2 regions of the Undibacterium sp. Xuan67W genome follow, and region 2 is predicted to be linked to the other one. Evidence: predicted binding sites of a transcription regulator. Region 2 holds the regulator's gene; the other holds the start of a gene.
The links. The regulator FliA, encoded in region 2, starts transcription of late flagellar genes. The targets are predictions, from matches to a motif close to CTAAAGTTTNNNNNNNNNNNGCCGNTA.
Positions count from the first base shown of each region.

Region 1: the regulator FliA is predicted to act here: its motif matches at 2,401-2,427, upstream of ACO0LE_RS01190 (flagellin).

Region 1 covers NZ_JBMPPN010000001.1:245,934-261,832, reverse strand. The annotation lists gene ACO0LE_RS01195 (flagellar protein FlaG) at 53-424, opposite strand; gene ACO0LE_RS01190 (flagellin) at 517-2,313, opposite strand; gene ACO0LE_RS01185 (tetratricopeptide repeat protein) at 2,875-5,454, shown strand; gene ACO0LE_RS01180 (methyltransferase domain-containing protein) at 5,451-6,158, opposite strand; gene ACO0LE_RS01175 (methyltransferase domain-containing protein) at 6,192-6,893, opposite strand; gene ACO0LE_RS01170 (WbqC family protein) at 6,959-7,645, opposite strand; gene ACO0LE_RS01165 (DegT/DnrJ/EryC1/StrS family aminotransferase) at 7,673-8,782, opposite strand; gene ACO0LE_RS01160 (GGDEF domain-containing protein) at 8,913-10,586, opposite strand; gene ACO0LE_RS01155 (response regulator) at 10,677-11,324, opposite strand; gene greB (transcription elongation factor GreB) at 11,474-12,022, shown strand; gene ACO0LE_RS01145 (RelA/SpoT family protein) at 12,054-14,363, opposite strand; gene rpoZ (DNA-directed RNA polymerase subunit omega) at 14,407-14,610, opposite strand; gene gmk (guanylate kinase) at 14,625-15,266, opposite strand; gene ACO0LE_RS01130 (YicC/YloC family endoribonuclease) at 15,388-15,899, opposite strand, start outside.
Region 2 covers NZ_JBMPPN010000001.1:103,057-118,955, forward strand. The annotation lists gene flgA (flagellar basal body P-ring formation chaperone FlgA) at 1-131, shown strand, start outside; gene flgM (flagellar biosynthesis anti-sigma factor FlgM) at 245-553, shown strand; gene ACO0LE_RS00480 (flagella synthesis protein FlgN) at 556-1,044, shown strand; gene motD (flagellar motor protein MotD) at 1,073-1,864, opposite strand; gene ACO0LE_RS00490 (flagellar motor protein) at 1,872-2,612, opposite strand; gene ACO0LE_RS00495 (RNA polymerase sigma factor FliA) at 2,594-3,325, opposite strand; gene ACO0LE_RS00500 (MinD/ParA family ATP-binding protein) at 3,334-4,176, opposite strand; gene flhF (flagellar biosynthesis protein FlhF) at 4,169-5,443, opposite strand; gene flhA (flagellar biosynthesis protein FlhA) at 5,440-7,524, opposite strand; gene flhB (flagellar biosynthesis protein FlhB) at 7,521-8,693, opposite strand; gene ACO0LE_RS00520 (EAL and HDOD domain-containing protein) at 8,986-10,200, opposite strand; gene cheZ (protein phosphatase CheZ) at 10,243-10,875, opposite strand; gene cheY (chemotaxis response regulator CheY) at 10,903-11,298, opposite strand; gene ACO0LE_RS00535 (protein-glutamate methylesterase/protein-glutamine glutaminase) at 11,398-12,474, opposite strand; gene cheD (chemoreceptor glutamine deamidase CheD) at 12,515-13,123, opposite strand; gene ACO0LE_RS00545 (CheR family methyltransferase) at 13,127-14,020, opposite strand; gene ACO0LE_RS00550 (methyl-accepting chemotaxis protein) at 14,241-15,899, opposite strand, start outside.

The DNA.
Region 1 (15,899 bases), 140 kb from region 2:
TTACCTATCAGTTTTAAAATAGCATTTTCTTACAATAAATTTTTTAAGTTACCTATGCTTGTTGCTTAATTAGCAGGCCTTGCAACTTATCCAGTGATTTTGAAATCTCAATCGCTTCTTCAGTCGGAATTTGACGCAACACTTGTTTGGTTTGCTGGTCTACTACTTTGACCACAACACGCTTATCGTCGTTGTCGACTGTAAACTCAACGCCTTGTGAACTAGATTGAATAGATTTATTGATGTCTTGAACTGCTTTAGTCACGTCAGCAAGACTAGGACTTTTGTTCGCCTGACTTACAGCTATTTCAGTAATAGTTGGTGCGGCTGCTTGTGCTGTAGAAATTGACGCATCGGAGCTGGTTTGTCGGTTAAGTACTACTGCCACATTTGTATTGGAATTACCAATTGACGAGATGTCCATGATCATTTCCTCTAAGTAAAAATTCCCCTGATCAAAAAATGACCAGGGGATTAGTTCTTGCTAATGAAAATTCAGCGAATAATCATTAGATATTAACGAAGCAGAGCTAATACACCCTGTGGCAAGGCATTCGCTTGCGCCAAGATCGCAGTACCAGCTTGTTGCAATACTTGACCACGCGTCAAACTTGCTGTCTCTTGTGCGAAGTCTGCATCTTGAATACGGCTACGTGATGCAGTGAAGTTTTCTGCACTCGTTTGCAAGCTAGTTACTGCTGATGACAGACGGTTTTGGTATGCACCCAGTGACGCACGTGAGCTATTGACTGAAGCGAGAGCCGCATCAATTGTTGTCAAGGCAGAAGTAGCACCAGACGCTGTCGACAAGTCGAGTGACGAAAGGCCAGCACCCGCAGTAACAGTTGCAGCTTTAGTACCGGCTGTCAGACCTGCAGCAGTAGTACCTGCACCGGCAGCGGCAGAAATAGTCGTTGTACCAGTTGTGTAGCCAAACGCAGTATTTGCAGCAGCAGTCGCCGTAATATCAAAGTTTGCACCGTTGACTGACGTCAATGTAACAGCACCAGCAGCAGTTGTACTTGCGGAAACACCAGTTTTGCTTGTGACTTTGTTGATTGCATCTGCCAGATTTTGACCAGTAACACTTGCCTCTGTACTTGCTGCAACAGTGCCAATATCAACGCCATTAATCTTCAAGTCACCTGCAGCAATACCTGTGGATGCAGCCGTACCAGAAGTATCTCTGATATCAGAACCTGTCGATACAGTAATACCTTTAGTGCTGCTAGAGGATAAATTGACTTGAGCAGACGTAGTAACGGAGTAGGCAAGGCCAGCAGTTGCACCTGTTGTCAAACCAGTTACGTTGTCGTCTGAACCAGCTGCCGCTGCTTTTTCAATCGTGATGTTGCGACCATCAGTGGCCGTCAGGGAAACTGCACCTGTCGTGGTGTCATAACTTGCTGTTACACCAGTTTGTGACGATTTTGCGTTGACCGCAGCGGTAACTTGAGAACCACGTTCTGCCGCAGAACCAGCTGCACCGAGAGGGCCAAGATCAACACCGTTGATTTTGATATCGCCCGCTGCTACTGCTGTTGCAAAGCCAGTTGCACCAGTGCCGGTGATTGTGTTGGCACTGACTGTTGCTGTTACACCTGTGTTGCCTGAAGCAGCATTGATTGCAGCAGCTTTTGCAATGGCGCTACCGTTGGAGTCTTTATATGACACGCCGTCAGCACTTGATGCACCAACGTTAAAGCCATTAATAACCAAGCCGCCAGCACCCAACGCATCAGTTGTCGCAGCGGAGCCGGACAAGTTTGTTGCGTAGCCTGATCCAGAACCAACACCTAATGAGGTGGATTTTGCACTGGCAATTGAACCAATTGTAATTTGGTCGTTGCTAGTACCGTTTGCACCGACTTGGAATGTTTGATTAGTAAAGCTACCATCAAGTAAATTCACGCCGTTAAAGTTAGAGTTGCTTGCAACACGATTTATTTCAGATACCAACTGGCTGGCTTCGTTGTTCAGAGCAGCGCGATCACTTGCGCTGTTAGAGCCGTTGGCTGCTTGAACAGCCAGATCACGAATACGTTGCAAGTTATTACCGATTTGAGTTAAATCGCCCTCAGCGGTTTGCGCTAAAGAGATACCATCGTTCGCGTTACGTGCTGCCTGGTTCAAACCACCGATTTGTGAAGTCAAACGCTGAGAAATCGCCAAACCTGCGGCGTCGTCTTTTGCGCTGTTGATGCGCAAACCGGAAGAAAGACGTTGTAAAGATGTATTTAACGATGCTTGTGAAGTCGTCAGATTGCGTTGCGCATTCAGCGATGCAATATTGGTATTGATAAATGAAGCCATTTTAATTCTCCTTACCTAAGTTAAAAATCGGCACTAGCCTTAAACTTTGGTCTGTTTCTGTGACTACAGCACCGCCGTTGTTTCAGGTAACGGACAGGTATCGAAAATATTTAATTTGTTACTGCAAATAAATATTTTTTTTTGAACTAAAGTTTTTATTCTCACTCCGCTGAACGACGAATTTTGAAAATACTTTAGGGTTAAATTAAATTTATTTAACATTGCTAAAAGATAAATTTTCATCAAAATTCTAATTTAATTAATGTTAAATGAGCAATTAAACTACTTCTTAGCTATGCACTTAATAAAAATTAGGTACGCATGGCAATATCTTGAATGATGAGGCACATTTTTTATGTCACAACGTCATTGCCGCCTTAAAGCGTATTAGCAAGTTGCCATTTATTGTTTATGTGAGTTAAATGTGGATATTTCTGCCTCTAATCAACGCATGCTTGGCGGCTAAGTTTGTTATTGTTTAAGAGCCTCTGCGTAATTCTGTTGATTAGTTCGTTTCACACCCAATCCATTGCGGATTTGTCCAATTTGAGTAAATAAATAATGATCGAAAATAAGCCTGCTCTAGAAGTAAGTGACAGTGAGATAGAGTCGTCAGCGATGGATATCGTGTTAACCGAAATCATGCAATCTGCGGATACTCTTTGGCGTAACGGGGAATCGGCTCAGGCAATCGATACATACAAGGCGCTTCTTGCTGAAATGCCGAGTTATTCTGATGCGAGTTATAAATTGGCTTGTATTTATCTGGAGGCACAAGATTTAGCAAACGCAGCATCTTTTTTGGAGCAGGCGATCCAATCGAAGCCGACGGCGGTAATGTATTGGGATCAGTATTTGCATGTTCTTCGCCTGTCGGGTGACGAACAAGTTTTTCAAGAGGCGGCGTTTTTGCGAAATCAAATTTTGAGTTCTCAGGAACCTATTGTTGGACAGGATGCATCACATGAGCGTGTAGATCTCACAATTAATATCGAAAAAAGTGATTCTACGCAAAAAGAAATCATGTCTCCGCAAGTCGCTGTATCTAAAACTGTTTCATCAACAGAAAAGTACTTGGGGGACTTGTATCACAAAGGTAAGTTTGCAGAGATCCTTAAATATGCCGAAAAAGCGACTAAAAAAAATTCTGGTGATTCTTTGGTATGGCGTTATAGCGGATTAGCATTAATTGGTTTGCAAAGATTGGATGAGGCCGAAACGCACATGTTAAAGGCCGTTGAGTTAGCGCCGTCCGACGCAATCGCACAATTTAATCTGGCGCTCATTTTTGTCGCAAAAAAGAAATACCCGGCAGCCGAACTGTCATATAAATCTGCGCTCGCATCGAACCCGGAGATGCTTGAGGCTTGTAATAATTTAGGTAATCTTTTGCGGGCTCTGAAAAAATTTGACGAGGCAGAGTTCTATTTTCGAAAGGCAATTGAGATTGACAGGAATTTTGCTGTCGGTTACCTCAACCTTGCTGCGCTACTAAGAGAAAAGAGACGATTGAGTGAGGCTAAATATTTCGCTGAGGAGGCGGTCAGGTTAGCGCCGAATCTTGCGGATTCACATAACGCACTCGGTGCAATATTGCAGCTTTTGGGTGATTCAAAATCCAGTTTAATTCATTTAGAGCGCGCTATCGCATTGCGTCCTGATTATGTAGAGGCTTTATTTAATATCGGGAATATATATTTCGATCAAAATGAGATTTTGCTTGCTCAAAAATATTATGAGCGCTGCATAACAATTGATTCATCACTTGCATCTGCCCACCGCAGTTTAGGCAATATACTTCACACGCTCGGCGGTCGTCAGGATCAAGTCGAATCGCTTTACCGCAAAGCATTAAGTTTAGATCCAACCGATACTACGGCGTTTTCTTCCCTATTATTTTTTTTGGTGGAGTCTTTTAAGGCCAGCCCAGCGTTGGTATTTGAAGAGCATAAAAACTTTAGTGTTCGCTACGAAATACCGCTTATTCCATTCTGGCCGAAACATACAAACAACAAAAACCATGATCGACCATTACGAGTGGGATTCGTTTCCGGAGACTTTTTTAATCACGCTGTTTCTTCCTATATCGGATCAATTTTAAAAGAACTCTCTACAAAGACACAACTCAGTCTGTTTGCGTATTACAACCGTGATCTGGAAGATGAGGTAACTCATCAATTAAAGTCAAATTTTGTCAGCTGGAGAAGTGTTCACAATTATTCGGATCTTGAGCTTGCACAAGTAATCGAAACCGATCAAATCGATATTTTGTGTGATTTATCTGGGCATACAACCAATAACAGACTGCTTACCTTTGCACGTAAGCCAGCACCCGTTCAGTTTAGCTGGATAGGTTATCCAGGGACTACTGGATTACGAGCGATGGATTACTACGTGACCGATCGTTATTTGGTTCCGGCGGGTGATGCTGAAATGCAGTTTTCCGAAAAAATTGTCAGATTACCTGTTTGTACGCCTTTTGAACCTTATAAGAATTCCCCGGAAATATCGCCACTACCAGCCTTAAAAAATAAGAGTCTTCAATTTGGTAGCTTTAATCGCATCAGTAAAATAAGTGATTCGGTTATACATATCTGGTCGGAAATATTGAACGCGCTTCCAGATAGTCATATGATTATTGGGGGACTTCCGAAAAACCATCATCCTGAGGACATGATCGCTAAATTTGCAGCAAAAGGTGTTGTGAAAGAGCGACTGACTTTTCTTCGAAGAAGCAATATGGAGGAATTCTTAAAACAGCTTCAAATAGTCGATCTCTGTTTAGATACCTTCCCATACACAGGCGCGACAACATCTATGCATGGCCTATGGATGGGAGTGCCAACCTTGACGCTCGCTGGCAACAGCTCTTTTAGCAGGGAAGGACAGGCTATTTTGCAACATCTTCAATTAGAACAATTTGTGGCAACAGATAACGACGATCTAGTACGCAAAGCAGTATTCTTGTCCAGCAATAGAAATGATCTGGCAATTATTCGTTCTGGACTGAGACAGCGGGTCTTGCAATCGGATTACCTGAATCCAAACAAAATTGCTGTCGCTTTCGAAAAAGCGTTGCGTGTTATGTGGTACCGGTGGTGCGATGGACAACCAACCATTTCCTTTAACGTCGACGATTAGGTTGTTGTGATTTGGTTTGAATAAATACGTGTCTGTGCCAAAGGAAGAGATCCCATTTTTTCGTAAATCAATTTGTACCCATGTTTGGTAATAATTTCACCATGGACAGGATAGTTGTAAATGATGATAGATTTTGATGACGATAGATTAGCAATTACTTTTTCTAAAATAAATTCATCAAATGGGTTCGCCAGGTAAATAATGAGTTTATCGCCATAAGCCTGAAAACGGGTTTTCGTCGCATCTTCATAAGAATAATTGCCATCATCATGAAACACCCGCTGATTGTTGTTTCTGGCGATATTTAAAAATGGTTCATAATAATCAATGCCAAATATTGCTTGCGATTTTCTAGCCTGTGCGCATGTTTTACGCCATGTCAAAACGACTTTACCTTTGCCGCAACCTATGTCGATGAAACTGTATTCTGAGAATTCATTTCCAATCAATTTATCAATTACATGAAATGAGTTTTGTATTTCTGATGTCCATGAGGACATATAAAAAGTACCATGTTCAAAATTTTCCGGGATAGTCTCATGCTGATTTTTGGGCAGCCATGTATGAGTATCCGTGTTGTTGAGCAAGTCAAACAGATGTGTTTCTACGAAATATTTGAAGGGTAATTGGATCCCCCTTGCTTGATACATTCTCCAATAATCCGAAATGCCAAATTGCGGGTGTTTGATATTATGTTTAAGCATTAGTCATTATTGTAGAAAAGCAGAAACGGCATCTCAAAGATTAGATAAAATCGTAGTTTCAGCATTGGGGTGAGGCCCCTTGTGTTCGTAGAGGATTTTATATCCCGAGTCGATAATGACCTGAGCATGGACAGGGTTGTTATAAATAATAATGGACGGATGATCGCGTAATCGCTCCATTACCTGTTTCAATATGATTTCGTCAAATGGATTGTAGAGATAAACGATGATCTTTTTTCCAAATTCATTAAATTCAGTTTGCGTTGCGTCTCTCAATAAAAACATACCTTCTTCGTTAAACACTTTGCTGTAATTTTTTTTTGCGATCGCAATTAGTGGTTGATAAAAATCAATTCCATACACAGCTTGTTGTTTTCCTTCTCGCAAGCATTCCTGTTTCCAAACGATCACAACCTTTCCTTTGCCGCAGCCAATATCGACAAACGAATAGTCATCGAAATCGGTTGCTAACAAGGATTTGACGATCTTGAAAGAATTTTGGATTTCGTTGGTCCAGGAACACATATACATAAATCCGTGTTCAAAATTGTCTGGTTTTTCCTCAAAATTATCTTTGGGAAGCCAAGTATGTGTATTCGTTTTGTAACGTAGATCAAACAGATGTGCGTGCCGGAAGTAGTTGACTGGTAACCATATGCCGCGAGCCTTGAACATTCTCCAATAGTCAATCAGACCAAACTTGAGTTCACTGAGTTGATGAATATTGTTTGGCATAGTAGTCGGGGGTGTGTGAAGCTGACAATTAGCGTTATAGGGTTCGGTTTGGTTAATAAATCTGATCAAATCAGGTGATAATTTTTGATAAGTTTTGATATTTGTGACGGTGTATTAAACATCAGCACGTCGATGATCGATAGGTTGGGAACAAAATCTGTAAACTGCGTATAAGTAATCGGTTCAGACTGGATAAATGAAAGTTCAATCCCTCTTTTTTCAAAACTCTCGTGGTCATACAGCTCTTTACCACCAATCGCATTGATATAGTGGGTCGCTCCCAGTTCCTCGCAGATAGCGATCACTTTTTCCTGACCATGCAATGTGTTGTCCTTGTTGATTGACGACGAAATTCGCCAATCAATCTTGATACCCAGGTAATCAATCACCTCCTTTAACTGATGAGTTAAAAATTGTGCGAGATTATTTTCGCTGTTCATCAATATGCGCTGAATCAAAGGAGACGCTTCATGAAAACACGGCGCTTTTGCGTAGCTGTGACGGATTGTTTCCAGTAGCTTATTTGAATGGTCTTTAATACTAATCTGGTTAATGAGTTTATTTGGACTTTGCTCATCAAGCGGCAAGGTTATTCTTAGACTTTTGGACTGATTCAGAATGAAATTTCGATTGATCCAGCCACCCTTAATATAATTTACGTCGTCATAGATTACAAAAACATCGACAGCATCGATTAGCTGAAAATACCCTATATATGGGAATAGATAGGGTTGCATGATGGCTATTTTCATCGACGGATGGTTTCTTGGATGATGCGATCAGTTCGCAATAAGTTCAGAAATATATGTTACTTCTTCGATTTCTAGTGCGGGATAAATAGGAAGACAGAGCACCTTAAGCGACGCCCCGGTTGCGACTGGGAGATTGTCATGATGCGCAGAGACTAAACCTCTATACATAGGGAAATTCGAAATCAATGGGTAAAAGTAGCGACGGCCAAAAATATTTTTATCCTTTAGCTTTTGATATAAGGCGTCTCTACTCAACGGATATTCTGGTTCAACCAGAATAGGAAAATACGCAAAATTGGACGATACATCGGTGCTTTCAGGGAGCAAAGTAATTCCCTTCACGTCTGCGAGTAGCTCACGGTATCTATCAGATATTTGGCGACGCTTATCTAATGCCTTATCGATATGTTGTAGTTGAAGTAAGCCAAATGCGGCGTTGACCTCGCTCATTTTGCCGTTGACACCGTAGGCAACAACGGTCGTTTCGTCAACAAAGCCAAAATTTTTCAAATGATCGATATGTTGTTTTGTTTTGGCGTCTGGGCATATAATGCAGCCGCCCTCAAATGTGTTGAAAACTTTCGTCGCATGAAAACTTAATACCGACAAATCGCCGCAGCTCAGAATACTTTCGCCCTTACGTTTTACGCCAAAAGCATGTGCCGCATCGTATATTACTTTGAGATTATAGTTATCAGCAATTCGTTGAATTGCATCAACATCACAAGGTCTCCCGTAACAATGAACGGGCATGATTGCGGTCGTGTTGGGGGTAATCGCAGCTTCTATTTTTGTCGGGTCTAAATTCAGTGAAATGGGATCAATGTCTGCGAAAACAGGCTTGATGCCGTTCCATAATAAAGAGTGTGCTGTCGCAACGAAAGAATAGGGCGTTGTAATGACCTCACCAGCAATCCTTAAGGCTTGCAGCGCAGTAACAAGTGCAATAGTCCCGTTGGTAAACAAGGAAAGATGCTTTACGCCTAAATAATCACACAGTTTTTCTTCCAGTTCGTGATGAAAAGGACCACCATTCGTCAATATTTTTGAGTCCCAGATTTTTTCTAAATAGGGGATGAATTCTTCTAATGGAGGAAGAGAGGGTTGTGTGACATAAATTGGATTTGTCTTCTCCATACCCGGTCTCTCTACAAAATAGTGAAGGTGGCTACGATTAACTTCTTGCGTAGGTTGTTATTGTAGGCGGAGATCAGGTCAGGCGTAAGCTTGATCTAGTCGGGTTTTACTCATTAATTTGACTGATTGACTAATTTGCCTTCACTACGCGATTTTTACCAGTCTTCTTGGCTTCATACATCGCTTTGTCTGCACGCTTTACAACGGCTTCTTGAGCTTCGTTCGGGCCTCTTAGCGCCACGCCCGCGCTAAATGTGATGAACAGGCGTTGCTCATTGGCAGTGAAAAAATGAGTCGTCAATTCACGTTGCACCCTGGTCATGGCAGAGGCGGCTTCGTCCAGATTTGTTTCTGGCATGACGATCAAAAACTCTTCACCACCATAACGCGCTATCACATCAATGGAGCGGAGTGTTTTTTTGACGATGCGAACCAGATGCACCAGAGCTTCATCACCTGCGGCGTGCCCATGTGTATCGTTGAGTTTTTTAAAGTTGTCCAGATCCAGCATGGCCGCACAGAGAGGGGTGCCGCGACGGTCGGCTCGATCGGCCTCTCGTTCAAACACGTCATCGAGTCCGCGCCGGTTAAGGCTGCCTGTTAATTGGTCTTCACGCACTAATTCGCTCATGTGAGCGAGTTTGTCTTCGAGTTCTTTAATTCGAACTTCCGCTTCTTTTACTTCTTTTTGTGCGACGATCATCATCTCATGTGACCGCATGGTTTCCGTTTGTACGGTGCGGGTTTCATCCAATATAGACGCAATGAGTTGATCGACTTCGATCACATCTTTGCTTTGACGAATCTGATCTGCATAGCCGCCCATTTTGCTGTGATAGGTTTCTGTACTGACCGTCATGACACTGAGGCGATCAATAAAGGTCGCCATCATGTTTTTAACGGAAGTTTTCGATTCATCGATGCTGTGTTTGAGCGCACCTTGCTTATAAATGACGTCTTTGAGGCTTCTGGTGGCCTCTTGTAAAGCACGATGATCTATCGGTCCAGAAATCAGGCTTTGTACAACTTCGATCTGGCCGCGTAGCCAATTATCTTCATCGAGTAATTCGTGGACATTATCTAAGAGTAAGCCGAATAATCTTAACAACAACTCTTGCTGTTCAGCGGTATCGCCGCTGCTCAATTCAATTTGAAAACAAAGATGCTTGAGTCGTGACGCGACTTGATTCAGCGCTGTTTCGCTTTCTGCATCCCTGACGGCGATTCCCAGTGCTTCTGATTCTGTGGCAAGTGAGGGGTTCGGCTTGAGCACGGAAGCGAGAGCCAAAGTCAAAGTGCGGTACAGCAAATCTTTTAAAATTTTCGGACGGCTGTCCTCGACGGGAATATCGTCAACCAGAGAAATAGAGTTGCTCGCTGTACTCGCAATTGGTACGGGAATCGGATCTACCAGGCTGATAGAGTTACTTGGTTTGACTATTGTTTTCTCTGCTAATTGCGTAAGACCTTTGCTGTAATCGTCCCAGTTGCCCGATTTGATTGCGCGACTGAACCGATGACCAAAGTTACCCAGATCCCCTGGTGATTGCTTCAGACTTTCTGCGAAACCGAGTAGCAATTGTTCAGCGGCAGACGGTTCTATGCCTTCAGTTGATTGAGGTGACGCCGCCGGAGTGTCTGGTTTTGTTTCGGATATTTCATCAATGACACCGGATATTTCCTGATACAGCTTGCGATAAGCCTCGGGAGTTGGCGCAATTCTTTGAATTGCCAGTCGCCGGAAAGTTTCTCTGGCGATGTCAGTCGGTGTTTTGAACTGTGAATTATTAGGATTGTTTGACATGGTGCTTCCGCGCTTGAACTATCGAGTATCAGGAGGAGCTGCTGGTAACGGTAATACTGGATTCTAGTGTTTTTTTATGCCTTTGCGAACTTATTCAACAAGTTGATTTTTGATCGCGTAATGCGTCAGTTCTGCGTTGTGGCGTAATTTCATTTTTAACAATAAGCGTGCCCGGTATTCGCTGATAGTTTTGACCGACAGAGACAATTCTTTGGCAATGTCACTGACGGTTTTGCCAGAGGCAATCATCGTCAACGTCTGATACTCGCGATCAGACAGTGTTTTGTGCAGTTCGCCTTCATGCTCTTGATTGAGGTTGTTCGCAAGTTCCTGGGCGAGTTCTGGGCTAATGTATTTCAATCCAGATGCAATTTGACGTATGGCTTGCAAAATTTCAGTTGCGCTTGCTTGCTTATTCAAATAGCCAGATGCGCCGGATTTATGCGCCCGTATCGCATATTGGTCTTCTCTGTGTATCGAAAACATGAGGACGGACACTTGCGGCGATTCTTTTTTAATTTGTTTAAGAATTTCGATGCCATTTTTATCTGGCAGTGAAATATCCAGCATCATGATCTGATAAACAAGTTGCCGTGAAAGCCTGATTGCATCTAGCCCATTTTCGGCTTCTCCCACAATGCATATATCTTCTGTACTGCCGATGATTTGTTTTAAACCCTCACGTACGACTGCATGATCGTCAACGATGATAAGTTTGATGGCTGCGCTCACTGTCATGCATATACCTTGATCGAAAAAATACTGTTGCGGATAGAGTCTGTCGGCAATGACTATTGCCGTATTTACTGGTGTCTATTCTATAAGGCTTGCTGGTGTCGTGGTGCGCATCAGAGTATATTTTTCTGCATCTCCGCTACAATGCCAAAATGAATAAAGCATTTGTCAAAGAAACCGAGCAGGATGATGATCTGGAATTTGGCGTTCCCGAGATTCCTGCTGGCGTTAAAAATTATATGACGCCACAAGGCCATCAAAGGATGAAGGAGGAGTTCTTGCATCTGATGGACGTCGAGCGCCCTGAGATCGTCAATATAGTTCACTGGGCAGCATCGAATGGTGATCGTTCTGAAAATGGAGATTACATCTACGGTAAGCGCCGTTTGCGTGAAATAGACCGGCGTATCCGGTTTTTAACCAAGCGACTTGATATCGCAGAGGTTGTCGATCCGCGTGTTCATCATGAAAACGATCAGGTATTTTTTGGCGCGACCGTAACTTATGAAAACCAACAGGGTGAGGAGGTCACGATTACCATCGTTGGTGTTGATGAGTTTGATCCGCTGGCGGGCAAAATCAGCTGGGTATCGCCAGTGGCGCGCGCGTTGACCAAGGCTAGGGAAGGCGATACTGTCGTATTAAAGACGCCGGCAGGTATTGATGAATTGACGATTATTAAGGTGCAATATCCTGAGTAAGTCGTTCAAAAACTGATGTGAAAAATTAAATTCAGCCGTGTTCGCGCCAGATTTTGGCGACGCCATTGAGGTGCTTCACATTGCGCATCAGTCTGGCTAGGTGAGTACGGTCTTCAATCTGGATTGTGAAATGGATATTGGTCATATCGTTGGCCTGACCATCTTCCATGCTGACATGGCTGATATTGGCGTCTGACTCGCCAATCTCTGCGGCGATCCGTGCCAGCGCACCTCGCTCATTATTGACCATCACGACGACGCGACTATCAAAGCGACGGTTCAGGTCTTCACCCCAACTCACGTCAATCCAGCGGTCAGGTTCTTTCACCTGCATGCGTTTGGCATTGTCGCAGTCATCGGTATGAACCACTAATCCTTGATCACGCTTGAGCTGGCCGACAATCCCGTCACCGGGAATTGGCAAGCAACACGGCGCCAGCTGGACTGAAACGCCCTCGCTCCCATAAATAATGACAGGATCTCGTTTGGTACTGAGTTTGTCGCCGGCAAATTGCTGGAAAGGAATCGACGGAGAATCGTCTTCTACCAAATCCAGAATATGCCGTGCGACCAGCGCTGCCATGCGCTTGCCAATACCGATATCAGTATGAATTTCTTCCAGTGATTTGGCGGTTGACTCGTTGAGTAATTTGTCAACCAGGCTCTCCGGCAATTCTGGATTTAAATGTACTGCGACAAGGGCCTGTGCCAGCAATTGACGGCCGAGTTCTGTTGATTCGTTCAGGTTGATGGTACGCAGATAATGGCGGATTGCCGAGCGTGCCTTGCCTGTGCGCACATAAGTCAGCCAGTTTGGAGTAGGACGAGAGTTTGGCGAGGTAATGATTTCAACGATGTCACCATTTTTTAATTCGGAGCGCAACGGAACCGGCTCGTGATTAATTCGTGTCGCAATCGCCTGATCGCCGATATCGGTATGAATGTTGTAAGCGAAATCGAGTGCCGTCGCGCCGCGTGGCAGGGCGATAATTTTCGATTTTGGTGTGAATACATAGACCGAATCAGGAAACAGATCGACTTTGACATGCTCTAAAAATTCAGCAGAATCCCCTGTCTGCTTTTGAATATCCAGCAAGGACTGCAGCCAGGCATGGGTACGCTGCTGGAGATCTGTCAAATTGCCATCTTCATTTTTGTAAAGCCAATGCGCGGCGACACCAGATTCGGCGACCTGATTCATTTCTTGGGTGCGTATCTGAAACTCAACCGGTGTGCCGTAAGGTCCGATCAGTGTGGTGTGCAGGGATTGGTAGCCATTCGTTTTGGGAATGGCGATGTAATCTTTAAATTTACCTGGCATCGGCTTATACAGAGCATGCAAGGTACCAAGGGCGAAGTAGCTATTCGGAAAATTATCAACAACGATACGAAAACCGTAGACGTCCAGCACCTGCGAAAAGCTCAGGTGTTTATCGTGCATTTTGCGATAAATACCATACAGAGTTTTTTCGCGGCCAAAAACCTGAGTGGTAAGTCCAGCTTCTTTCAGCGCAGTTTTCACTGCTTCCATGATCTTATTGACTACCTCACGACGATTGCCACGCGCCGCTTTGACGGCTTTGGCGAGTGTGCGATAACGCATCGGATATAAATGCGCAAAAGCCAGATCTTGTAACTCGCGATAGATATTATTCAGGCCGAGCCGGTGCGCGATCGGCACATAGACTTCCATCGTTTCGCGAGAGATGCGACGCTGTTTTTCCGGTTTCATCGCACCCAGGGTGCGCATATTGTGCAGCCGGTCAGCGAGCTTGACCAGAATGACGCGCACGTCGCGCGCCATGGCTAGCAGCATTTTGCGGAAATTTTCAGCTTGCGCTTCGATCTGGCTTTGGAATTCGATTTTTTCCAGCTTTGACAAGCCGTCAACCAGCGCCGCAACCGGCGCGCCGAAGCGTTCAATCAACTCTTCTTTTTTGACGTCCTGATCTTCCATCACATCATGGAGTAGTGCCGCCATGATTGCCTGAACATCGAGTTTCCACTCTGCACAGATTTCAGCTACCGCAATAGGATGCGAGATATAGGGTTCACCTGAACGCCTGACTTGTCCCAAGTGCATTTCGTCTGAGAAGCGATAAGCTTCCTTGACTAGCTTTAAGTCAGCAGGCGAGAGGTATTCAGCTAAGCGGGTGGTCAGTGCGGTGATGGAGGCAACACCGGTCGCTGGTGCGCGTGGAACAGGATTTTCTGGCAAGGAAGGCGATACAGAAGAAGGCGATGGGGTCGATGAGTTCGATTTGGAGGGTGATCGTCGTGAAGCGACCTTCTCAGGAGAAACCGCGGCTGGAACAGAAGAATTGCTGTCTATAAGATTCATTCCGTTTAGTTCCCAGCCGTTTCACGGTAGTAGCGCTACAGAATTAAAGAGGTACTTTTTTCAACATTTCAATGCCAATTTTACCTTCCGCGATTTCGCGCAAGGCAACGACAGTTGGTTTGTCTTTTGAGTCCACTTTTGGTGTGTGACCTTGCAATAATTGACGCGCGCGATAAGTGGCGCACAGGGTCAATTGAAAGCGATTAGGGATGTTTTTCAGTGAATCTTCAATAGTAATACGTGCCATTTTCTTTCTTTCTATCATGGGTTGGCATGGATGCCCAATTGGGCAAACAGCGCTGCATTGCGGCTTGCTTGCTGCGGGAAGCGGCAGCGGGTCGCCTTGATGACTGCATTGAGTTCTGCCAAGGCGGTTGCAAACTCTTGATTAATAATAACATATTCGAACTCTGGAGCGTGCGCCATTTCGCCGCCAGCGGCCAAAATTCGACGAGTAATGATGTGCGGTTCGTCTTGTCCGCGTTTTTTCAGGCGCTCTTCTAGCGCCGGAATTGATGGCGGCAAGATGAATATCCTGATCGCGTCCGGGAATTGTTTTTTAACCTGTTGGGTCCCTTGCCAGTCGATTTCCAGCAAAATATCGGTGCCAGCTTGCATTTGCTGCTCAATCAGAATGCGGGAGGTGCCGTAGTAATTGCCATGAACTTCGGCTGATTCAAGAAACTCGCCCTGCGCTTTGCGTGCCAAAAAATCCTCTACCGTCGTGAAATGATATTCGCGACCATCCTGCTCACCGGGGCGCGGAGGGCGGGTAGTGTAAGAGATTGATAGCTTGATGGCGGGTTCTTGTGCCAATAAAGCATTCACCAGGGTCGATTTACCCGCGCCCGATGGGGCGGCAACCATAAACAGACTACCTGCAGTGGCTTTGGATGCGGACATAATGGTTCTCAAGCTTCTCAATTATGATTTTTTGGGGAGTATGCTTTAAAACTGGGCAATTTGCGCAAACTTTACCTAGTGATTAAAATATACTGGCAGTAGTATAAAGAAAAGTCCTAGTCTATTCAAGATTCTGTACTTGCTCACGCATTTGTTCGATCAGCAACTTTAATTCCATGGAAGCATCGGCCAGTTCTTTCAGTGCGGCTTTCGATCCCAGGGTATTTGCTTCGCGGTTAAGTTCTTGCATCATAAAATCAAGACGCTTACCGACTTGCCCGCCCTTTTTCAGGATATGCCGAGTTTCGGTCAGGTGCGCTGAAAGGCGGGATAATTCTTCTGCAACGTCGATGCGGATGCCATACAAGGTGACTTCCTGCCGTACTCTATCGAGTACCTCTTCGCGCGAGATGGTTTGAGCTGCTGGGTTGGCGTTGGCTTGCGACAGGCCCAGCGCCTCTTCCATGCGGCTGATGGCTTTTTGCTGGAACTGTTGTACGACCTGTGGCACCAGAGGAGTGATTCTAGTCACAATGGTTTCCATCGCGTCGATACGGTCGGTCAGGACTTGTGCCAGCGCTGCACCTTCGCGTTCGCGGCTGGTGATAAATGCTGTCAATGTCGTGTCGATGC
Region 2 (15,899 bases):
TCCAGGTAGCAACTGATGGGCAGGCTTTAAGCAACGCTAGCGAGGGACAAGTTGCCAAAGTTAAAATTTTATCAGGACAGGTTGTTAGCGGAATTGCGAAAGCAGGCGGCGTTATTGAGATCACTTATTAATCAAGTAATTTCTCAGCAGCACAATATTTCCGCAAATGACGTTAAAGTTTAAAATATCGCAGCCGATATACATAATGTAGATGTATAAAAATCCCAACATAGAGGGTGATGCTGTGAAAATTAATGATGCACTAAAGAGTACCACTGGACTGCCAGCGGGGCCGCAACAGGTTCGCGCCGATCAACAGGCAGAGAAAACAGAAGTGTCGTCGACGCCATCTGCGAAGGTACAGATTTCGCCTTTGTCGACGCAACTTCAGGCCTTACAGAACACACAAGCAAGTAGCGCTGTATTTGAGGCAAAGAAGGTAGAAGAAATTAAGCTGGCCATTTCTGAGGGGCGCTTCCAGGTAAATTCGGAAAAAGTCGCAGATGGCTTATTAGAAACCGTCAAAGATTTATTAAACGCAAGAAAACGATAATCATGAATCTCGTCAGCGCAAAACTGCCTCAATTGAATCAATCTCTGCAGAATGAATTGTCCGCAATGACATCACTGACTGAGATACTGAAATTAGAGCAAGCTGCGTTGATTGAAGGTCATGTCAATGACCTGAACGAGTTTACTAAGCGCAAAGGTCTGTGTATTGCCCAAGTTGCAGAATTAGAAAAAATTCGCAGCACGCACCTTGAAGAAATGGGGTTCTCAAGTGACTTGAACGGAATCAATGCATTTCTGGCGCAAGCACCCGCTGAAACAACGATTGCAGATAACTGGACTCAGCTTCTGGCAATCGCTGAAAAAGCAAAAGAAATTAATCGCACCAACGGCATTCTGATCAACCGTCAGCTAATGCGCAATCAAGGCGCACTCAATGTTCTCCAGCAGAGCAATCCGGCAGGTGCCATGTATGGCCCAAATGGACAGGCCAAAATACAAAACATTACAGGGCGCGGCCTAGTTATCGGCTAACAACCCACTGATAGTCCGAAAGAAATATTTATTTCTTATCGGCATTTACTGCACTAGCTGGATCCGCCAAGGGTACATCAATGACAGGTTCCGGCAAAATAGCCAGGATAGTAACTGTCACCCGCCGGTTCCTTGCTCTTCCCTCGACATTAGCATTCGATCCTACCGGTAATTTCGGCCCCTGACCAATTGCAGTCATCCTGTTTTCATCGACGCCATTTTCCGTAAATAAACGCACTACCGTACTTGCACGGACAGCGGACAATTCCCAGTTCGACGGAAAGCTAGAATTCTTAATTGGCAAATTGTCAGTATGGCCCTCAACCTGAATTGAATGGTTGTCTGCCTTGAGCACCGACGCAATCGCTTTTAACGCCTGATATGAATCAAGGTTCAATTTCGCCTCACCTGGCGCGAACAAAACACTCGCGTTGATCTCAATCGTAATACCGCGACTGGTCTGACTGACACTCACCTTACCTTCGCGCACCAAAGGCTCAAGGACGCTCAAAATATCACGCGCCATACCCGTCATCTGCTCACGTTCTTTGTGCAAAGTTTCCAGGTTTTTTTGCTTAACGAGACGGATAGGATCAAGTTTGATCGCAGGCTCTACATCGCTGTTGGCAGAATGCATCACCATCGCCTGGCCAAATGCACCTGTGAGCGAATTAGATAAGACACGATATTTGCCTTCATTCAAAGAAGATATCGCATACATCACAACAAAAAAAGCGAATAATAAGGTAATAAAATCAGCATATGACACCAGCCAGCGATCATGATTATCACTCTCATCATGATATTTTTTCCTGGCCATGGCGGGCTTATTTTTTGTGGTTGGCAAGGCGCTCTTCCACGACCCGGGGACTATCACCCAAGGCAATGCTGTAAAAAATATCAGATAACATTTCACGTCGTGTTACTTCACTGCTAATGATTTCCTTTAACTTATTACTGACCGGCAGAAAAAATAAGTTGGCTAGCCCGACACCATAGATTGTTGCGACAAAAGCGACTGCAATCCCGCTACCTAATTTACTCGGATCGGACAGATTTTCCATCACATGGATCAGGCCAAGAACTGCCCCCAGAATACCGATAGTCGGAGAGTAACCCCCAGCGGCATCCCATATTTTGACAGCCTGACGCTGTTCAATTTCATATAAAGAAATATCAACATCCAAGATTTCTTTTAAACGAACAGGATCAATTCCATCGATGACTAAGCGCAAACCTTTGCTGATGAAAGGATCTTTACTTGCTCCCATGTAACGCTCTAAGCTAAGAAATCCCTCGCGGCGAGCAACAACGCTCCAGATCAGCGCCTCTTGTATCGTCTTTTTACTCGTGTCGATTGGCATGGATACGACCCATTTCAGCATTTTGACACCACGGATAAACGTAGGCATCCGGCTCTGCAGCAGCACCGCCCCAATTGTGCCAATAACGACAATCACGAATGCGGCGGGCTGCACCAATGATGACAGGCGTCCGCCCTCGATAAGCTGCCCAGAGAAAATTCCGGCAATAACTAATACAAGCCCAATTATGCTAGCCCAGTCCACGCTTTCTCCCTTAAAGATGCTCTTAATCGAGCTACTGCCTGGCTGTGTAGTTGTGAAACCCGCGATTCAGATACCCCCATCACCGCACCGATTTCTTTTAAATTCAATTCTTGTTCGTAGTACAGCCCCATTAAGAGCTTCTCTCTCTCGGGAAGGCTGTCAATTGCAAAGATAACCGCATCACGAAAATCTCCATGCAACAAATCCTCCAAAGGATCACCCGACTGATCGGTACAATAATGATCCAGAAAATGCTCTTTGGTATCGGCGTCATGAAAGTCTTCATAGTAGACCAATTGGTGCCCACCACTTTCACTCAAAACATCCTGATATTCAGCCAGGCTTAATTTCAATTGTTTGGCAACTTCCGTTTCTAACGGAGGCCTGCCTAACTTTTGTTGAAGCGTGTTCATTGCCGTCTCAATCTTACGCATATTTTGACGGACTCCACGCGGCAACCAGTCACTATTCCTCAACTCGTCAAGCATCGCGCCGCGTATGCGCTGTACAGCATAAGTCTCAAATTGAGCACCATGATTATCTTCATAGCGGTTGACCGCGTCGAGCAAACCTATCATGCCGGCCTGAACAAGATCGTCCACCTCAACACTGGGGGGTAAGCGCGCCTTTAATTGATAAGCAAGTCGTTTTACCAGAGGAGCGTGCTCTGTGAGTAGAGAATTTTTGTCTGACTTTCCGCTGGCAGTGTACATAATTTCTTTTAAATTCCGATGCCGACACCCAACTCAGGCAAGCCACGCAACCCCAGTGTTGACTGAGCAGCGGCTGCCAACTGTTCAGCCAATTTGGAGAAGGCAATTGATGCTCCAGCCAACGGAAACGCATCAATCACGGCGCGCCCCAGATGAGCAGCTTGTTTCATGTGATCGTCTTCAGGTACATAACCTACAAAATGTAGTGGAACGGCTAAATAACGGCTTGCCGCCTGAGCCATATTGGCATACACCAGTCGCGCTGATTGTTCAGTTGCTCCAGAGACTAAAATACCGTAAGAACGACGACCAAGGCGACTATTAACTCGTTTGATCAAACCATACGCATTTTTAATAGTGACGGGATTTGCTGATACTTGTATCACGACATCAGACTCTTCAAACGACGCAAGAGGAAACGCATCGTTACTATCGATTTCACTATCAACGATCACTAAGTCGGCTGCATTTGCCGCAACATCGAAAACCCGTGATAATTTTCTCGAATTTTCGGCTGGCAACCGCATTGAATTCATCGCATATTTGGATAACATAGACACCGATAAATTTGATGAGACTATTTTAATCGCCTCTCTCATTGTACGCTGTTGTCGCGCTACATCCAACAGGGTGCTCTCGGAATCGCTACCCAACCACGATCCTATACTATGATTTGAGCAGCGTGCATCAATCATCAAAACTCGTTGTCCTTGCCTGGCAAGCGAAACACCAAGATTGACCAACATGCTGCTCTTCTCATCGTCACGCAAAGCAGACAAAAACGTTAATACGCGCGGCTTTGGCGCCTCAAGCATACGGCGCAATCCTTCTGCCTGATCAAAACTAGCCAAGGGACACCTCCCGTAAAGCACCTGGATTAATCGCATTTGCCATTGCAGCATTTGCCATCACCATCGGGAGCTCATCATCCTGCAAACTAAAAGCGGAAGTCTCGCGCTTTAATTTAAACGCACGATCAACCAGATACTGCTTGTTAGCGACATGCAGATCTTCAGGCACACGCTGGCCGCTGGCAACATAATAGATATTCAGTTTCTGGCGCACAGCAATGTCTAGTACACCACCAATCGTTGCCGCTTCATCGAGCTTCGTCAAAATACAACCAGCTAAATCGCCTTTACCCTGATAGGCCCTTACTACCTCGCTTAAGGTTTCACCGGTAGAGGTCGCATTCAAACATAAAAGTCGTTTCACATTACTATCGGCGCCTGACAACATCGCAATCTGCTCTGCCACCATCTTGTCACGTTGGCTCACACCGACCGTATCAATCAACACCGTATGCTTATTCTTTAGTTCAGACAAAGCGATGCGTAAGTCGGACTCGTCTTTAACAGAATGCACCATGACGCCGAGAATTTTGCCATAAATACGTAATTGTTCGTAGCCGCCAATACGATAGCCATCTGTCGTAATCAAGGCCAGTTTAGCCGGGCCATGGCGCATCACACAGCGCGCTGCCAATTTGGCAGTCGTCGTGGTTTTACCCACCCCGGTAGGCCCGATTAATGCATACACACCGCCTTTTTCCAATATCTCGCTTTCATTTGAAATGGTAGACAGATTCTTATTCAGTATCGCTTTAATCCAATCCAGACTGCTAACGACGTTATCGGATTCAGGCATTTTTTCGATCAGAAAGCGGGACAAACTGGCACTAAATCCGGTTGCCAGCATTTCCCGTAAAATTTCAGCTTTCTTAGGCTGCCGCTTTTGCGTATTCGTCCAGGAGAGCTCTGCCAATTGCGCTTCCATCATTCCTCTCATCGACCTGATCTCATTCATGACGGCAGATATCTCACCCGGACTAACCTGCGGAGTCGCCTCGCTATCAAAGCGACTGATACTGTTCGCAGTATATTGCTGAGAACTATCGTCCGACGTGAAGCGAGGAGTGAACCTAGGGACATCCGGCACCATTACTTTTTTATGCTCTGGCATCACTAGTGAACTTACCACTTCATCGGCCATCGCCAATATCTCTACCCGGCCCTCAACATTACGATTCGATAAAATAACCGCGTCCGAACCTAGCGCATCTCGAACCAGACGAATCGCTTCACGTGAGGTATTTGCCGAAAATTTTCTGACGTTCATAATTGCCCTCCAACGAGGCTGGTAACTCTAATGGTTTTAGTTTCAGGTAGCTCTGCTTGCGATAAGACTTTTAATTGTGGCAAGGTTCTTCTGAGGAAGCGAGACAATAAAGCTCTTAATGGACCCGGTACCAGTAGCACTGGGGTCAATCCCATTTGCTCCTGATGCTGTGCAGCTGCCTCTGTCTGACTTGCTAAAGTATCGGCAAGACCGGGCTCAATCCCTGCACCATCGGCACCATTCGTCTGCAATGCCTGCATCAACAGCCGCTCCAGGCGATTATCCAGAGTCATCACCGTCAATTCATTCGTAGAAGGGAATATTTGCTGGACAATCGCACGACCAAGCGAAATACGAACATAGGTCGTCAATTCATTCGCGTCTTGTGTGTGCATTGAATGCTCTGAGAGCGTTTCAATAATGGTTCGCATATCGCGGATATGCACCCCCTCGATGAGCAGGTTTTGTAAGACTTTTTGCAGTATCGAGAGCGGTAATAATTTAGGAACTAATTCCTCCACGAGTTTAGGTGTATCTTTCGCCAGATGGTCCATAAGCTGCTGCACCTCCTGACGACCAAGCAACTCCGCAGCATGTGATGTGATAAGATGATTTAAATGGGTTGCGATTACGGTGCCAGCGTCAACGACGGTATACCCCATCCCTTGCGCCTGTTCGCGCATCGCCGCATCAATCCAGACTGCGGGTAGTCCAAACGCAGGATCCGTCGTGACAGCACCGGGTAAATTTCCCGTGACCATCCCAGGATTAATTGCAAGATATTGTCCGGTCAACGCCTCACCAGTTCCGACCTCGACTCCTTTTAAAGTAATTCTGTAAGCCGATGGTTTCAACTCGAGATTGTCACGAATATGTACCGGAGGCGACAAGAAGCCAACCTCTTGTGCAAATTTTTTACGAATGCCTTTAATTCGTCTAAGCAACTCACCGCCCTGCCCTTTGTCAACCAGAGGAATGAGTCGATAACCGACTTCTAATCCAAGGGTATCTACCGGCAAAATATCTTGCCAGGTCGCCTCTTCCATTTCGGGAGCAGCTGCTTGCGGTGGCGCTTGTTCCTCGGCTGTGGCAACAATTTCAGATTTTTTCGTCAATAAATATCCCCCTCCAATTAGCATACCCGCTAGAAGAAGAAATGCTACATGGGGCATACCAGGAATAATTCCCATGCCACCAACGATGCCGCCAGTGATGTAGAGTACTTGAGGTTTGGCAAACAACTGACCAATCAACTGGCCACCGATATCCTGGTCACTGGCAACACGAGATACGACAACACCCGCTGCAGTCGAGATAATTAATGAAGGAATTTGCGCAACCAATCCGTCGCCAATTGCCAGTAAAGTGTAGTTTTTTAAGGCTGTTGCGAAGTCCAGATCATGCTGCACCATACCAACGATTAAACCACCGACAATATTAATAATCGTCACCATGATGCCGGCAACAGCGTCGCCACGGACGTATTTAGAGGCACCGTCCATCGCGCCATAAAACTCCGCCTCCTGCGCTACTTCGGTGCGGCGACGACGAGCTTCTTGCTCAGCAATCAATCCTGCATTCAGATCTGCATCAATCGCCATTTGCTTACCTGGCATTGCATCCAACGCAAAACGGGCACCAACCTCGGCAATACGACCGGCACCTTTTGTTACGACGGTAAAGTTAATGATGGTCAAAATCACGAATACGACGATACCAACCGTATAGTTACCACCAATCAAAAAATGCCCGAATGCCTCAATCACCTTACCAGCTGCATCCGGACCAGTATGCCCTTCAGTCAATACTACGCGGGTAGAAGCGACATTCAGCGATAGACGTAACATCGTACTAACCAACAGTACCGTTGGAAAAACCATAAAATCGAGCGGTTTTACCGTGTACAGACTGGTCAATAAAACGATAATTGCCAGAGCAATATTAAAACTAAAAAATACGTCCAGAACAAACGCAGGCAGTGGCAACACCATCATCGCCAGCATCATAATAATCAAGACGGGTGCAGCAATCGCCTTATTAGTAAATATGCTCATCCAGGCGGGCAATTTCAAACTATTCATTCATGAGCTCCGATTAAAGGAGACTGTTGTGGTAATTCGTTATTAGGATCCAACTCTGAGGGTACGTCGATTTCTGTCGGTAAAATCGGCTTTAAACCACCATGCTGACGGAAAGTCTTCAGTTGAAATACATAAGCAAGCACTTCGGCCACAGCGGCATACAGCTTCTCCGGGATTTCATCTCCCAACTCCGTGTGCTTGTATAAAGCCCGCGCTAAAGGGGGAGCTTCTAACAAAGGGACATTATTTTCACCTGCAATTTCACGGATTCTCGCGGCCACTGCATCAGCACCTTTAGCAACGACTCTCGGCGCACCATTACCACCATCGGTGTATTTCAGCGCAACGGCAAAATGCGTAGGATTTGTTACGACGACGTCTGCCGTCGGAATCTCTGCCATCATGCGACGACGTGCCATTTCTCTTTGCTGGGCTCTGATTTTTGCTTTGATTTGCGGATTACCGTTAGCCTCTTTCGACTCTTGAATCACTTCCTGATGTGTCATCTTCAACTTATTAGCGTAATGCCACATTTGATAAGGAGCGTCTATTGCTGCGATAAAAACAAGCGCGCCAACAATCGATAAAAAACAAGCTGCAAGTAAATTACCCATATGAGCACTGCCTTGTGCAAGCGGCTCAAGAACCAAGCCAAAAATTGCATTTTTTTGACTCATTACAACCATCAGGGCAACACTACCAACAAGAATCGTTTTGATAATGGCCTTGACGAGTTCTACCCCGGCCCGAGTTGAAATCATATTTGCCAAACCGGACAAAGGATTCATGCGAGAGAAATTAGGTTGCAATGCCTTCCCGCTAAACAACCAGCCACCAATCAACAAGGGAGATCCGATTGCCACAAGAACTAACAATCCGGCAATCGGCGCAAATGCAATCAACACATCCATCAGGCCTACAGCAATACTTGAAAACAATAAATTGATATCAAATGCGAGGCTACGATCCAGCGATAAACCATTCATCAACATATGACTTAACTGACGTATTAAACTGCCTCCAAAGATCCAAAGTGCACTCCCAGCAGCCAATAAAATAGTGCAGGTCGACAGCTCTCTTGAACGTGGGACATCGCCCTCCTCCCTGGCTTGCTCCAGACGTTTGGGTGAGGCTGGTTCGGTTCTTTCGAGATCGCTTTCTTCGGCCATTGCCGACTCCCATTCTTTTCTGAAATGCAAGCCAATTAATGCCAGTACATTTCTACAGTTAGGATTATTCGCGAAATTAGAAAAGTGACATACGAGGAATAAGTGATGAATTACCCCTCATTTCACAGGACGTGTTAACTCGCACCTTACGAGCAATAACAATTTGAAGTAACGCTAAAAAGTTAATGCAAGATAGTGGGCAAAAAATTCGCTTGTCTAAGGTGGAAGAGCAAATGAAAAATGCGCCAGAACGGCGCATTTTTTAAAAAGAAGTAAAACAAAAATATAATGCTTAGGCAGCAGCAATATTTTTTGCCCAAACTAAAGCTGACAGATGTGCGGCATTAACCTCATTCGGTTTTATGCGTAACGACTCTGATAAAGACCCTACTAACATGCTGTTCAACTCACAAGCTTCTGCAAGCGCGAGGTAAGGGCCATAAGCACCACCTCTCGAAATTAAGGCTTCAGTAACTGCCTCTGGCAACTGAATCGTTGACAAAACCTCTTCCATTGAAATTCCAAGCAGACGATCTAACAAAGAGAACATCCCGGCAACAAACAGATTTTCCGCCTCAGCTTTAGACATGTAAGGCTGGCCTAAGAGTTCCGCAAAACGTCCGCGAACAATCGCTGTTTCTAGTAATACCGGTGAATATCCACTGGTACTCGCTGTCGCAAGCAAAAGGGACAACCAGCGATACAAGGGGCTATAACCAAGAATTTGCACTGCATGTTTCAACGACTGCACTTCGGTTCTTAACCCAAAACCTGCAGAATTTATATATCGCAATAATTTATAGGCAAGTGTCGCATCTCTTTTTACGACGGCCTCAAGCTGCTGAATATCCGCATTCTTCCTGATCATTTCCATCAACTGCAGAATAGTCGTCTGCGCAGTATTTAAACCTTTTTTCTCAGCACTCGGTCTCGGTGTCAAATGCAACTTACCAACAAAGGAATCAAGTCCTAAAGCAGAGCAAGCATCAAAATCCTGCCAACTGAGGACGTTTCTAGCAACCATACGAACCGAAGATTGTTTGAGCGCCGCATAGACCTTGGCCTGTGATGCCAGATTAGCTGGATTTAATTGAACTTCTATGTGGGAAATTTGCGAGAAAAAAGATCTTTCCAGTGTACTCAGATCAGCGCCACGCATACAGATTCCGTAGCCCAATTGCCGTAGTTCTTTGATTGACTCAAGTGTCTCAGGATTTGTAAAGTCACGTTTTGATAATACCAAAACGGTATTTTTTGGCGGCAACAGTTTTAAGCCCTCGGCCTTCAATAGCCCTGGAACAGCATCCATAAATAAAATACTGTCACCCAACAAAAAGCCCGTATTCTCATCATTAAGCTTTTCGGCGACAAATTCCATCAGGGAATTCAAATCGTCAACACTGAACTCCGCCGCTTGGCTTGAATTTTGCCATGATAATTGAAAACCGATAACACGCTGCTTAGGATCAAGCAAAGGCTCTCTAACAATGAAGTTAGTTTCGTTCATATGAATTTATAAGTAGTAACTTTATTTAGGCGAAAGGACTAGCTAAAAACCAAGACTATCAAGCAAATCATCTACTTGCCCCTGATTTGAAACTACATCGACATTGCCTTCAGGATTAATTTGCGGCCCATTCATCAGACCATCTCCAACATCTCGCTTAATTTCGGCAGGAGAATAGTCGATCAACAATTGCACAAGCTGTTGCTCAAGATTCTGAGCAATATCAGTTACTCTCTTTATTACTTGCCCGGTTAAGTCTTGAAAATCCTGCGCCATCATAATATTCATCAGATGGGATTTTGTCTCTTTACTATTGGCAGCAACTAGTTTTAGGTAGGCAAGTGTTTCTTGTGCAGTTTGCTGATATTGCTCCAACGTTGTGGAGCTAGATATCAATCTTTCAAGATCTACAGAAATTTTCTTGGCGCCGTCGTCAAGGGATTCCTGCAGCGGAATTGCCTCGTCAGTTGCATTAAGAACACGCTGCGCCGCCTGCTCCGACATTTTTGCAACATAATCAAGTCGGTCACAGGCTTCAGGAATGTCTTCTGCCGCTCTTTCGAGTACCTTATCTAAACCCAAACCTCGTACACTATCGTGCAACAGCCGCGTCATGTGGCCTACTCGTGAGAGCAGGTCATCATGTTGCTCCTTGTTATTCAACTCATCACTCATCGTAGCTCCTTGACAGGCTGCTCTTTGCTACGCAGGTTTTCCTAATTTTTCAAAAATTTTTGACAGCTTTTCATCCAATGTTGCGGCAGTAAATGGTTTTACCACATAGCCGTTTGCACCAGCCTGAGCAGCAGCAATGATATTTTCTTTTTTTGCTTCTGCAGTTACCATCAGAACCGGCATTTTTGCTAATGCGGGATCAGCACGAATGTGCTGGAGCATAGTCAGACCATCCATATTTGGCATATTCCAGTCCGAAATAACAAAGTCAAAATCGCCACTCTTCAGTTTGGCCAGTCCCATAGCACCGTCTTCGGCTTCATCTACATTGGAATAGCCAAGTTCTTTGAGCAAGTTTCTAACGATACGGCGCATCGTTGAAAAGTCATCTACAACTAAAAACTTCAGGTTCTGATCGGCCATGAATTACTCCATTGTTTCTTTAAAGATAGTTAATAACATTATCGGTCAGTTTAATACAAAGTGCTGCTAATAATTAATAACAATTTTGAATTGTCGGATCTAAACACGTAAGGCACGACTTCCATGCAAGGCTAAATAGTGCAGCACCATCGAAGGCAGCTCATTTAAAGGACCAACCTCATGGGTAGCACCAACTGCAATTGCCTCACGTGGCATACCAAATACTACACAAGTTGCTTCATCTTGGGCAAAATTGTATGCCCCTGCATTCTTCATTTCCAGCATACCATTAGCGCCATCTTTCCCCATACCCGTAAGGATAACGCCCACCGCATTTTTGCCAGCATAAGTTGCTGCAGAAAGGAATAATACGTCTACCGACGGTCTATGCCTGTTAACCGGAGGTCCATCATCTAGTTTAGTCACATAATTAGCTCCACTTCTGGCTAACAACAGATGTGAATGACCAGGAGCGATGTAAGCATGTCCCGGCAAAACACGTTCACCGCCGGCAGCTTCACTTACCGAGATTTTACATAAGCCGTCAAGCCGCTTTGCGAAAGACCTGGTAAAGCCCTCTGGCATATGCTGCGTAATTAAGATTCCGGGACAGTCTGAGGGCATTTGAACTAAAAAATTTTTAATGGCTTCCGTACCACCAGTTGATGCACCAATGATGATGAGTTTCTCACTACTTGTCAGTGGGTTTTTCACCAAAGGCAATGCTGTTAAGGCCGCTTTATCGGCATCAGTTGACTGAAGAGTTCTTGGCCGGATACGCGCTTTCGATGCAGCGCGGATTTTATCTGCAATCAGTTCCGAGTATTCCAACATACCGCTCTGAATTGACAGCTTAGGTTTAGTGACAAAATCAACTGCACCCAGCTCAAGGGCTCGCATCGTAATTTCTGATCCACGCTCCGTTAAAGACGATACCATGATGACAGGCATTGGCCTCAGCCGCATTAATTTCTCTAAAAAATCCAACCCATCCATTTTGGGCATTTCAACATCAAGTGTTAAAACATCTGGGTTTGTTTGTTTGATCAGCTCTCTGGCAACCAAAGGATCAGGAGCAACACCAACAACCTCCATATCCGGCTGGCGGCCAATGATTTCACTCAACACACTACGTATCAGTGCGGAGTCATCTACGATCAATACTTTAATTTTCATAAAAATATCCCGCATCAACGCTAGATTTCATACACTAAATTTAAAACAAATCAATATCGCCGCCAACTGGTACCGTTTTAAGGCGACTAGCATAGTCTTGCTCGCGTTTTCTCAATGTATCGTTATGCTCAACCTTCAATTTTTTTACTAAGACTTTTCCAGTTTTTGGAAAAAAATATACTTTTCGAGGATAGATATCATTCAGATCCTCTGCAATCACACGCATTCTCTCAGCACGCAAATAATCGAGTACAAATTTTGCATTCCGCTCACCAACATTAATCGCTGTGAATCCCCGCAAGACATTTCCGCCACCAAAAACTTTGGCCTCCATATTCTCGCGTTTAGCTCCTGCTTTTAATAGCTCGTTAATTAACACTTCCATTGCATAGGTACCATATCGCATAGATGCGGACACGGGGTTATCTGTATCAGCCCCTCCGTCGGGAAGCATAAAATGATTCATCCCGCCAACACCAGAAACACGATCTCGGATACACGCTGAGACGCAAGAACCAAGGACTGTGACAATCAACATATCTTTTCCTGTGAAATAAAATTCACCAGGTAAAATTTTTGCGGCATCACAATCAAAAGTACGATCGTAATAAATGTTCGTCGCAAAATGCTCTTCACTTAATTGGCTCATGACTTAACCTTTGTTTGTATGATTCGAAACAGTCTTACGGCGCGATTCGTGCATACCCGCAAGTTCGTATACTGTTTTACCTCTTAATTTGAAGTCATCAGAAACATACAGAAAATTTTCAGAATGTCCGGCAAAAAGTAGCCCATCAGGTTTCATAAGCGGAACAAACTGCTTTAAAATTTTCCCCTGAGTTGGCTTGTCAAAATAAATCATTACGTTACGGCAAAAAATAGCATCAAACTCACCATTAACCGGCCAGCTATCTGCCAAAAGATTTAATTGTTTGAACGTGATGAGATCTCGCAATTCTTGTCGTACTCTTACCAATCCATCTTGAGCACCTTTCCCTTTAAGAAAAAATTTCTTTGCTCGTTCAGGGGACATTTTATCTAGGCGATCAATGTTATAAACACCTTTTGAAGCTGTTGATAAAACGTTGGTATCAATGTCTGTCGCAATGATATGTGCAGGTGGCTTTAAACTACCGAATGCCTCACATAATGTCATTGCAATCGAGTAAGGCTCCTCTCCCGTTGAGCTTGCAGAACACCAGACGCTGATAGGATCTTTCCTTTTTTTCACGTGTTCAGCAAGCAAAGGGAAATGATGCTCTTCTCTAAAAAAGGAAGTCAAATTCGTTGTCAGTGCGTTAGTGAATGCCTCCCACTCAGCACCAGCAGGTTCTTTCTGTAACTGATCCAAATAAACAGAAAATGAGTTAATACCTGTCGCACGTAAGCGACGTGCCAAGCGGCTATAAACCATTTCCTGCTTGCTGTCAGCCAAAGAGATGCCAGCCTTTTGGTATATTAGCCCTCTAACCCGGTCAAAGTCTTTTTCATTAAAATCAAATTCCTTTGCTGTTTCGGCTCTGTTTTTTTCTGCAGATTTGGTCATTAATTTATCCTTAACATGAGGCTTACTTAATCAACCAATATTTAGGCAGGATTGATTTCATATATATGAGTGCGTACAACACAATCAGTCAATCTTACGTCACGGCAAAACCACAGTTATTCAGGAAATTCACAATATTTAATTAGTCCGAGTAAATATCATTATTTCGATTCGTCAAAATAGAAGTGGAATCTAAGTAATCTAAAACAATCCAAAGAGTTTAAAATTCATCCCACTCGTCGTTAACAGAACTACTATGCTGTCGATTTGGAGATGGCGATGACTCTTTTCTTGCAGTCAATTGCTTCACAGGCGAACGCCCCTTAGAATTTACATGTGCAGGCGCTTTAGTGGATTTAGCAGGATTAGCCGCTGAAAAAGTATCAGCGCCACTGAGCTTAAAGACACTGACCGCTTGCGCCAAAGCCTGAGCCTGTTCCTCCATACTCTCTGCCGCTGCCGCTGCTTGCTCTACCAACGCTGCATTCTGTTGCGTCATTTCGTCCATCTGGGTAATGGCAAGATTGACTTGTTCAATCCCCGCACTTTGTTCCTGGCTCGCTGCAGTAATTTCGCTCATGATGTCGGCGACATGCTGGACACTGGTGACAATTTCGTCCATGGTCTTGCCTGCTTCGTCGACTAGTTTGCCGCCTTGTTCTACTTTGTCGACGGAGTCGTCAATCAGGGCTTTGATTTCTTTGGCGGCACTGGCGCTGCGTTGAGCTAAGTTGCGTACCTCTGAGGCGACAACGGCGAATCCACGCCCTTGTTCGCCAGCTCTGGCGGCTTCGACGGCCGCATTGAGGGCGAGGATGTTGGTCTGGAAGGCGATACTGTCGATGACGCTGATGATGTCGACTATCTTGCGGGAGCTGTCTTTGATGGAGCCCATGGTGTTGACGACTTGACCTACGACGGCGCCTCCTTTGACTGCGACACTGGAGGCGGAGACGACGAGCTGGTTGGCTTGTCTGGCGTTGTCGGCATTTTGACGAACGGTACTGGTGAGTTCTTCCATGGAGCTGGCTGTTTCTTCGAGCGAGCTGGCTTGTGATTCGGTTCTGCTCGATAGATCGGCATTCCCTGATGCAATCTCTTGGGATGCTACTGTGATTGCCTCAGTTCCGGAGCGAACCTGCCCCACAGTTTTACCTAAACTATCATTCATATCTTTAAGTGCACTCAGCAAAGACGATACTTCATCATTGCCGCTAACAACTACTTGTGAAGACAGATCTCCCGCTGCAACTTGTTCTGCAATAGAGACAGCATCACTTAAAGGCAAGGTAATACTTTTCGTAATAATCCAGGCGACAAAAATACCGATGAGCATAGCGCAGAGTAAGATCAAAAATAGCCAGAAACTAAGTTTTGAACTACTTGCAGCCGATATCTCAAATTGATCCTTGGAAGCCGCTTCCTGAAATTCGACGAGTTTATTAATCTGCTGTATCGATTTACTACTTAGTGGATCAATGATGGTCGCAATGATTTTTGATGCCCCTTCTGCATTGAAGGCGAGGGCCTGACCAACAGCGTCTTTAAAAGGCTTCTCAATTTCTTTATCTATTTTTGCAAGCTCATCAAGTAATTTTTTTTCTTCCTCAGTTAATCCTAAAGAAGAAATTTTTGCTTTTGCTTCCTCATATCTTTTTCGTTGTGATTTAACTTTAGCATCCTCTTTTTGCATCTCTGCGACATCGGACAGTATCCCGATGTTACGCATTGATATTCCGCCTTCAAAAAGAGCGCTTTTCATCGTATTAGCCAAAGCTTGTTTTTGGCTTGAATTATTTAAGCCTTCAATTAAAGCGTTTCTGTTTTTTGTAGCAAGCACGTTGGCGAGTACCAAAGTCAGTATCAACCCGCCAATAAT